3 regions of the Exiguobacterium sp. s133 genome follow, and region 1 is predicted to be linked to each of the others. Evidence: predicted binding sites of a transcription regulator. Region 1 holds the regulator's gene; each other region holds the start of a gene.
What was found. Region 1 encodes Rex, which represses fermentation and respiration genes when NADH is low (regulators of the CRP and FNR family bind a similar motif). Its sites were predicted from a motif close to TTGTGAAATATTTCACAA; they were not measured.
Positions count from the first base shown of each region.

Region 2: adhE (bifunctional acetaldehyde-CoA/alcohol dehydrogenase) is a predicted target of Rex. The motif match lies at 1,241-1,258, and genes of this name have one in related genera.
Region 3: pflB (formate C-acetyltransferase) is a predicted target of Rex. The motif match lies at 1,330-1,347, and genes of this name have one in related genera.

Region 1 is NZ_JACSMK010000010.1:9,296-11,568, reverse strand. Features, by position in the region: gene tatC (twin-arginine translocase subunit TatC) at 1-372, opposite strand, end outside; gene KNP96_RS12610 (twin-arginine translocase TatA/TatE family subunit) at 380-586, opposite strand; gene KNP96_RS12605 (redox-sensing transcriptional repressor Rex) at 586-1,245, opposite strand; gene KNP96_RS12600 (ABC-F family ATP-binding cassette domain-containing protein) at 1,414-2,273, shown strand, end outside.
Region 2 is NZ_JACSMK010000003.1:270,051-272,323, forward strand. Features, by position in the region: gene adhE (bifunctional acetaldehyde-CoA/alcohol dehydrogenase) at 1-1,096, opposite strand, end outside; gene KNP96_RS06300 (beta-class carbonic anhydrase) at 1,429-1,980, shown strand; gene KNP96_RS06305 (Na+/H+ antiporter family protein) at 2,123-2,273, shown strand, end outside.
Region 3 is NZ_JACSMK010000005.1:54,129-56,401, reverse strand. Features, by position in the region: gene pflB (formate C-acetyltransferase) at 1-1,235, opposite strand, end outside; gene KNP96_RS08660 (hypothetical protein) at 1,583-2,014, shown strand; gene KNP96_RS08655 (DEAD/DEAH box helicase) at 2,043-2,273, shown strand, end outside.

The sequences.
Region 1 (2,273 bases):
AAAATAAGAGAACGCGATTCCGGACAAAAATAAGAAAAACGTGACCGGAATATACGTCAAGGTCGCTTTCTGTTCCTGTTCGAATAAACCGGGTCGGATGAACGCCCATAGCTGGTACATCCAAAATGGTGAAGCCAGGACGACCGCGATGATGAACGCTAAATTCAAGTACAACATCAGGGGATCGGCCACATTAAAGGCATTCAATCCGATGCCGAGCTCTTTCAGGTCCGACTGCAGAAAACGCACGAGCGGTCGGACGAGCGGAAAGGCCGCGGCGAACAAGACGACGACGATGATGAGTGACCAGACGATCCGCTTGCGCAACTCGTCTAGATGCGATGTCACACTCTGTTCTTGATCAATCGCCATAATTTAATCACTTCTCTTTCGATTCATCCTTGTTGTCTTTATCATCGTCCATGATGCCGTGTGTCGCACTCTTGAACTCTTTTAACGTCTGACCGGCAGCACGACCGAGCTCCGGTAATTTTTTCGGTCCGAAGATGATCAACGCGACGGCACCGATCAAGGCGATGCTCCCCGGTCCGATGAACGCGATGGTTGATGGAATAAGGTTTTCCATTATGATTTCACTCCTTCAGCTGATTGCGAATAATGCTTCATGAAATAAACTAGTGACTGCAACTCGATCGACAAATCGATGTGATGGACCCGAACATGGGCCGGTACGTTCAACCGCGCCGGTGTAAAGTTCAGGATTCCGGTCACACCATACTCAACTAACTCATCCGCTACTGACTGTGCGAACTGGGATGGGACCGTCAAGATGGCGACATCAACCTTGTTCGCTTCGATTTGCTCTTTCATGTCAGAGACATGATAGATAGGAACGTCTTGCGTCGTTGTTCCGACCTTGTTTTCGTCCGCATCAAACGCAACGACTATCCGAGTACTATTATTCTTTAAAAAGTTATAATTTGCAAACGCCGTTCCGAGATGTCCGACCCCGACAAGTGCCACATTCGTGACTTCATCCTGATTCAGTGTCTTTCGGAAAAACGTCAATAGATGTTGTACGTTGTAACCGTATCCTTTTTTCCCTAACGCCCCAAAGTAGGAAAAATCGCGGCGGATCGTCGCTGAATCGACTTTGACCGCTTCACTGAGCTCTGCTGAAGAGACGCGCAGCTTGCCTGAGTTATAAAGACTCTGAATGAAACGATAATATAACGGCAGTCGTTTCGCCGTCGCTTGTGGTATTTTTGTGTCTGGCCCATTCATACTGCAGTTCCCCCTTCGGCCACGTTCTGACGTGGCACCCAAATCAATGCAAAGAATTCTATTCTCTTTGATTGTAAACCACTTCACATAGACTAACAAATAATATATTCCACGGGACTCCTGCGTTTTTTTCATGATAGACTAAAGGGTGGAAGGATGGATGTTTTTATGATTCTCTTACAAGTGAACCAACTATCAAAATCATTCGGTGTTGAGCCGATTTTAGACAATATTAAACTCGAAGTGCAGGAGCGGGACCGGATTGCGCTCGTCGGACGAAATGGTGCCGGAAAATCGACACTTTTAAAAATCATCGCCGGAGAGCTCAGTCATGACTCTGGTGAGATCATGAAGAGTAAGGAAGTGAAAATCGGTTACCTCGCCCAGGACAGTGGTCTTGAGTCGAATGAAACGATTTGGAATGAAATGTTGACCGTGTTCGAACACCTGCAAGAGCAGGAACGTTCGCTCCGTCGGATGGAGATTGAGATGGGGATGGACCATATCTTGAATGATGCTGTTGCTTACGACCGTCTGTTGAAAACATACGATCAGGCACAACATGACTTCTCGGACGCCGGCGGCTATCAGTTCGAAGCCAACATCCGCTCCGTCCTGCACGGGATGCGTTTTTATCCGGACGATTATTCACGCCGGATCCAGACGCTATCCGGTGGACAACGGACGCGACTCGCACTGGCGAAGATGTTGCTTCAGGCACCTGAGCTGTTGATTCTTGATGAGCCGACGAACCACCTCGACATCGATACACTCTCTTGGCTCGAAAGTTACCTGGCTGGTTACCGTGGAGCGGTCTTGATCGTCTCCCACGATCGTTACTTCCTCGACCAGGTCGTCAACGTCGTCTATGAATTGTCACGGAACGTCTGCCGGAAGTTTACCGGCAACTACACGAAGTACTTGGAACAAAAGGCAGCACTGTATGAACAAGAGATGAAGCAGTTCGAACAGCAACAGGAAGACATCGCGAAGATGCAAGACTTCATCCAGCGTAACATCGCACGGGC
Region 2 (2,273 bases), on a different contig from region 1:
CATGGAACGCATCTTCCGTTGACTGGACGCTATACGCACCAAGGACAGGGCTTAGTTTTTCGTGTGAGAGTGGTTCTTCTGAGCCGACTTTTTCAAGTTCTGCGACGAGCATGACGGTGTTGCTCGGGACGTCGATGCCGGCTTTTGCTGCGATCCATGTTGCCGGTTTCCCGACGATGTCAGCATTGACGGCACATGTATCGGTTTTGATGACGAGCGCTTCGAGACGTTTTTTCTCATCTGCTGTACAGAAGTAGCAACCGAGTGCTTCCATCTCCGCCCGAACTTCCGCGTAGATTTCCTGATCGATGATGACTGCTTGCTCCGATGCACAAATCATTCCGTTATCAAACGTTTTGGAGAGGACAAGGTCACTGACGGCACGTTTGATTTTTGCTGTTTTTTCGATGTAACACGGGACGTTCCCCGGTCCGACACCGAGTGCCGGCTTACCTGTTGAATAGGCTGATTTGACCATGCCGGCTCCGCCGGTCGCAAGGACCATCGCGATATCCGTGTGGTTCATCAAGATTTTTGTTGCTTCGAGTGACGGTTGTTCGACCCACTGGATACAGTCACGCGGTGCGCCCGCTTTGACAGCCGCGTCACGTAACGTTTTCGCTGCTTCGAGTGAGCAGTTTTGCGCTGACGGGTGGAAGGCGAAGATGATCGGGTTACGCGTCTTGATCGCGATCAACGCTTTGAACATCGTCGTTGATGTCGGATTCGTCACAGGTGTGACGCCACAGACGACACCGACCGGTTCTGCGATATATGTTAGTCCGTTTTGAACATCTTCTTCTAAGACGCCGACCGTTTTTTCTTCACGGAGACTGTTATAGATATATTCCGTCGCAAACATATTTTTAATCATTTTATCTTCAAAGACACCACGTCCTGTTTCTTCAACGGCGAGTCGTGCCAGTTCAACGTGACGTTCGAGACCGGCAAGCGCCATGTCACGGACGATCGTATCGATTTTCTCTTGATCAAATGTCAATAATTCCTGTAATGCGGTTTGACCTTTTGCGACGATTTTATTGATCGTTTGTTCGACAGGTGATACGTCTTGTTTAATTTTTTCTTTGACAGCCATGTTAGGTTTCCTCCCTATTTTGGAACGAATCTGAGTCTGCATTTCCCTACTAAATGTTAGGAATGCCAAGCTGATATTCAATAGTTTGTGCTTTCCTTCACAAATCAATCATACCGCCTTTTTGATGATTTGTGCATGACCATCCTGTGAACTATTTCACATCATTGAAAACGTTCTCATTCTTGAAAAGTGTTGTCGGACAAGGCATCCTTTTTGAATTCCTTGCCTGTGACTTTTCTCACAGCACCTGTTTTCTTTGCTTGTCTGACGGACGAAACATCGTGTAATCTATTAAAAGATACATATTTATTTGTTTTGAAGGAGGAAGTTTCATGACAATCGTCAATCAAATGCTTGCGTTCAACGAACAATTCGTCGAAGAAAAACAATACGAACAATTCATCTCGGATAAATTCCCAGATAAAAAGGTCGTGATCTTAACATGTATGGATGCCCGCTTGACGGAACTCCTCCCGCACGCGCTCGGTCTGAAAAACGGCGATGCAAAAATCATTAAAAATGCCGGGGCCGTTCTGTCACACCCATTCGGTTCCGTCATGCGCTCGATCCTCGTCGCCTTATACGCACTCGGGGCGGAAGAAGTCATCGTCATCGGTCACCATGACTGCGGCATGAGTACGATCGACCCGGCAAACATGATTGCCGAGATGGAAGGACGCGGCATCAATCAACAAGTCCTAAAGACACTCGAAGCATCCGGCGTCGACTTGAAACAATGGTTACGCGGGTTCACGTCAGTCGAAGAAAACGTCAGTCATTCCGTCGGTCTGATTAAAAACCATCCATTATTACCACCGGGCACGAACGTCCACGGGCTCGTCATCGACCCGGGAACAGGGAAACTCGACCGCGTCGATTGCTAAACTTGTCCTTATATAGTAGAAAGAAGGTACGACCGACACCGGTCGTGCCTTTTTATGTTTTTTTCTTGACAGCAAAAAGAACGGTCTGTATGATACTTTAGTATAGTACAGTGATACCAAAAGAAAGCGTGGTTTTATAGTTATGTTCAATGCTGTTGTTTTAGCCGTTATCCTTTTATTTGTCTTAGCCATCTTCCGTGTCCACATCGTCCTCGCGATGGTCATCAGCGCTCTCGCCGGTGGTTTACTCGGCGGTCTTGGTTTAACGAAAACGATCGAAAGTTTCTCAGGCG
Region 3 (2,273 bases), on a different contig from region 1:
ACACAACAAGCAATCCCGTAATCATCACCATAAATCGGAAGCATCAAGTCATCATTTTCATATTGGATCGAACTAGACAGGATGGACATCTTCGCACAAAATTCTTTGAAACCACGTGGAAGTTTTGGTGACCATAAAACGGTTAAGTTCGGTTCAGGTGCCGGACCGAGGTTGACGAGTGTCTGCAAGAAGCGGAACGAACTTTTTGTGACGTTCGAGCGACCGTCTTCACTCATGCCGCCGATTGATTCTGTTACCCACGTCGGGTCACCGGAAAAGAGTTCGTTGTAATCGGGTGTCCGAAGAAACTTGACGATGCGAAGTTTCATCACAAAGTGGTCGACAAGTTCTTGCGCGCTCTCTTCTGTCAACCGACCCGTTTGCAAGTCACGTTCGATATAAATATCAAGGAAGGTCGAAACGCGACCGAGCGACATCGCTGCTCCGTTTTGTTCTTTGATTGCTGCGAGATAAGCAAGATAGACCCACTGGAATGCTTCTTGGGCCGTTTCAGCTGGTCGTGATAAGTCACATGTGTAACGTTTACCGAGTTCTGTCAGTTCATGAAGGGCGCGGAGTTGTTCGTTCATCTCCTCGCGATCACGAATCATCGCTTCTGATAAAAATCCACCGTGTGCTTTCAAATCCGCTTTTCTTGCAGCAATGAGGTGAGCTGTTCCATAAAGGGCGACGCGACGGTAATCACCGATGATCCGTCCGCGACCGTACGCATCAGGAAGTCCAGTGATGATACCGGCTTTACGGGCAGCACGCATTTCGGGCGTATACGCATCGAAAACCCCTTGATTATGCGTTTTACGGTACTCGCTAAAAATCTGTGTAACAGTGTCATCTGATTTAAAACCATACGCTTCTAAGGCATCATTGACCATTCGGATACCACCGTTCGGATGAATCGAACGTTTGAATGGTTCATCGGTCTGTAGACCAACGATTTTTTCGAGTTCAGGATTGAGGTAACCTGGACCGTGCGAAAGAATTGAAGATGGAGTTGCAGCATCAACGGCATAGACACCACCACGAATTCGTTCTTCTTCTGTTAACTGCATGATTTGTTGCCATAACGTGTTGGTTGCATCGGTCGGACCGGCGAGGAACTGATCGTCTCCTGTGTATTCTGAGCGATTGCGCCGGATGAAATCAGCGACATCAATCTTTTCCATCCATTCTCCACCTTCGAATCGTTGCCATGCTTGTGTTTTTTCAAGTAACATCATCAACACTCCTTCATTAGTAAGGTCAGCGGTTCTTAATACATCTCTTATGTGAATAGTGTAACAAACAATTCGGGATAGAGGTTTTACGTATATGTGAATCTTTTAACAAATGTAAAAGTGTTGCTATGACTTACTTCACAGTAAATTGTATCAGTCAGTGTCCCTTGTTCAAAAAACAGAAAACGACTGCTGTGAAAGGATTTTTCTGTAGCTGTATCATTAATTTGTAGTGGAATGGATAGAGACAGAAGCTAGTGTGATAAAAGTCACGCGGCGCTACCTTGTATTTTTAGGACGTATCGTTGACAATGAAAAAGGGAATATAGAACGTGGAGGTGGAGTGAATGGAGTTTTCGCCATTAAAAGAGCAAGCAGACTATCGAACAGGGGACTGGGTTTCCCTAAAAGTATCAACTGAAGGAACAGAACGGATCGGGATGATCACCGAGTTTGAAGACGACGGGTTTTGGCTCCGGTTTGAAGACGATTTTGATTTCGAGGACTTTATCGGTTACGACCAGAAGTACCTCGCACGATTAGTTCGACGCCCAATCGATGTCAGAGCAACTTATCCTGTACTTGCTGGTTTCGAAACACTTGCTGTTGAGCTGCAAGATCGAATGGCGCAAGGTTTCGAAGTGTTAAGTGCAGATCAACAAAATGAGACAGAAATCGTTTTTCATATTCGGTTAATCGATTCTGGAAATGAATATACACAGACGTTACGCGGTATTAAAACTGAAACCGATGATCGTTTCGAATATGTAACAGAATGATAGACAAGAGAGTAGGAGAAGATACGTTATGAATTTTACTAAACCTTTTATTAATGAAGCGTGGGAACGAGCACGCTTTGAACAAATGATGCCCGTCCAAGAACAAGCCATTCCTCTAATCCGTGAGGGTAAAGATGTCTTAGTCGAAGCGCCGACAGGAACTGGGAAAACGCTCGCTTATGTCATTCCAGCCCTCGAGCGCATCGATCCGAATGAACCACACGTTCAAGTCGCGATTACGGCACCGACACGAGAACTG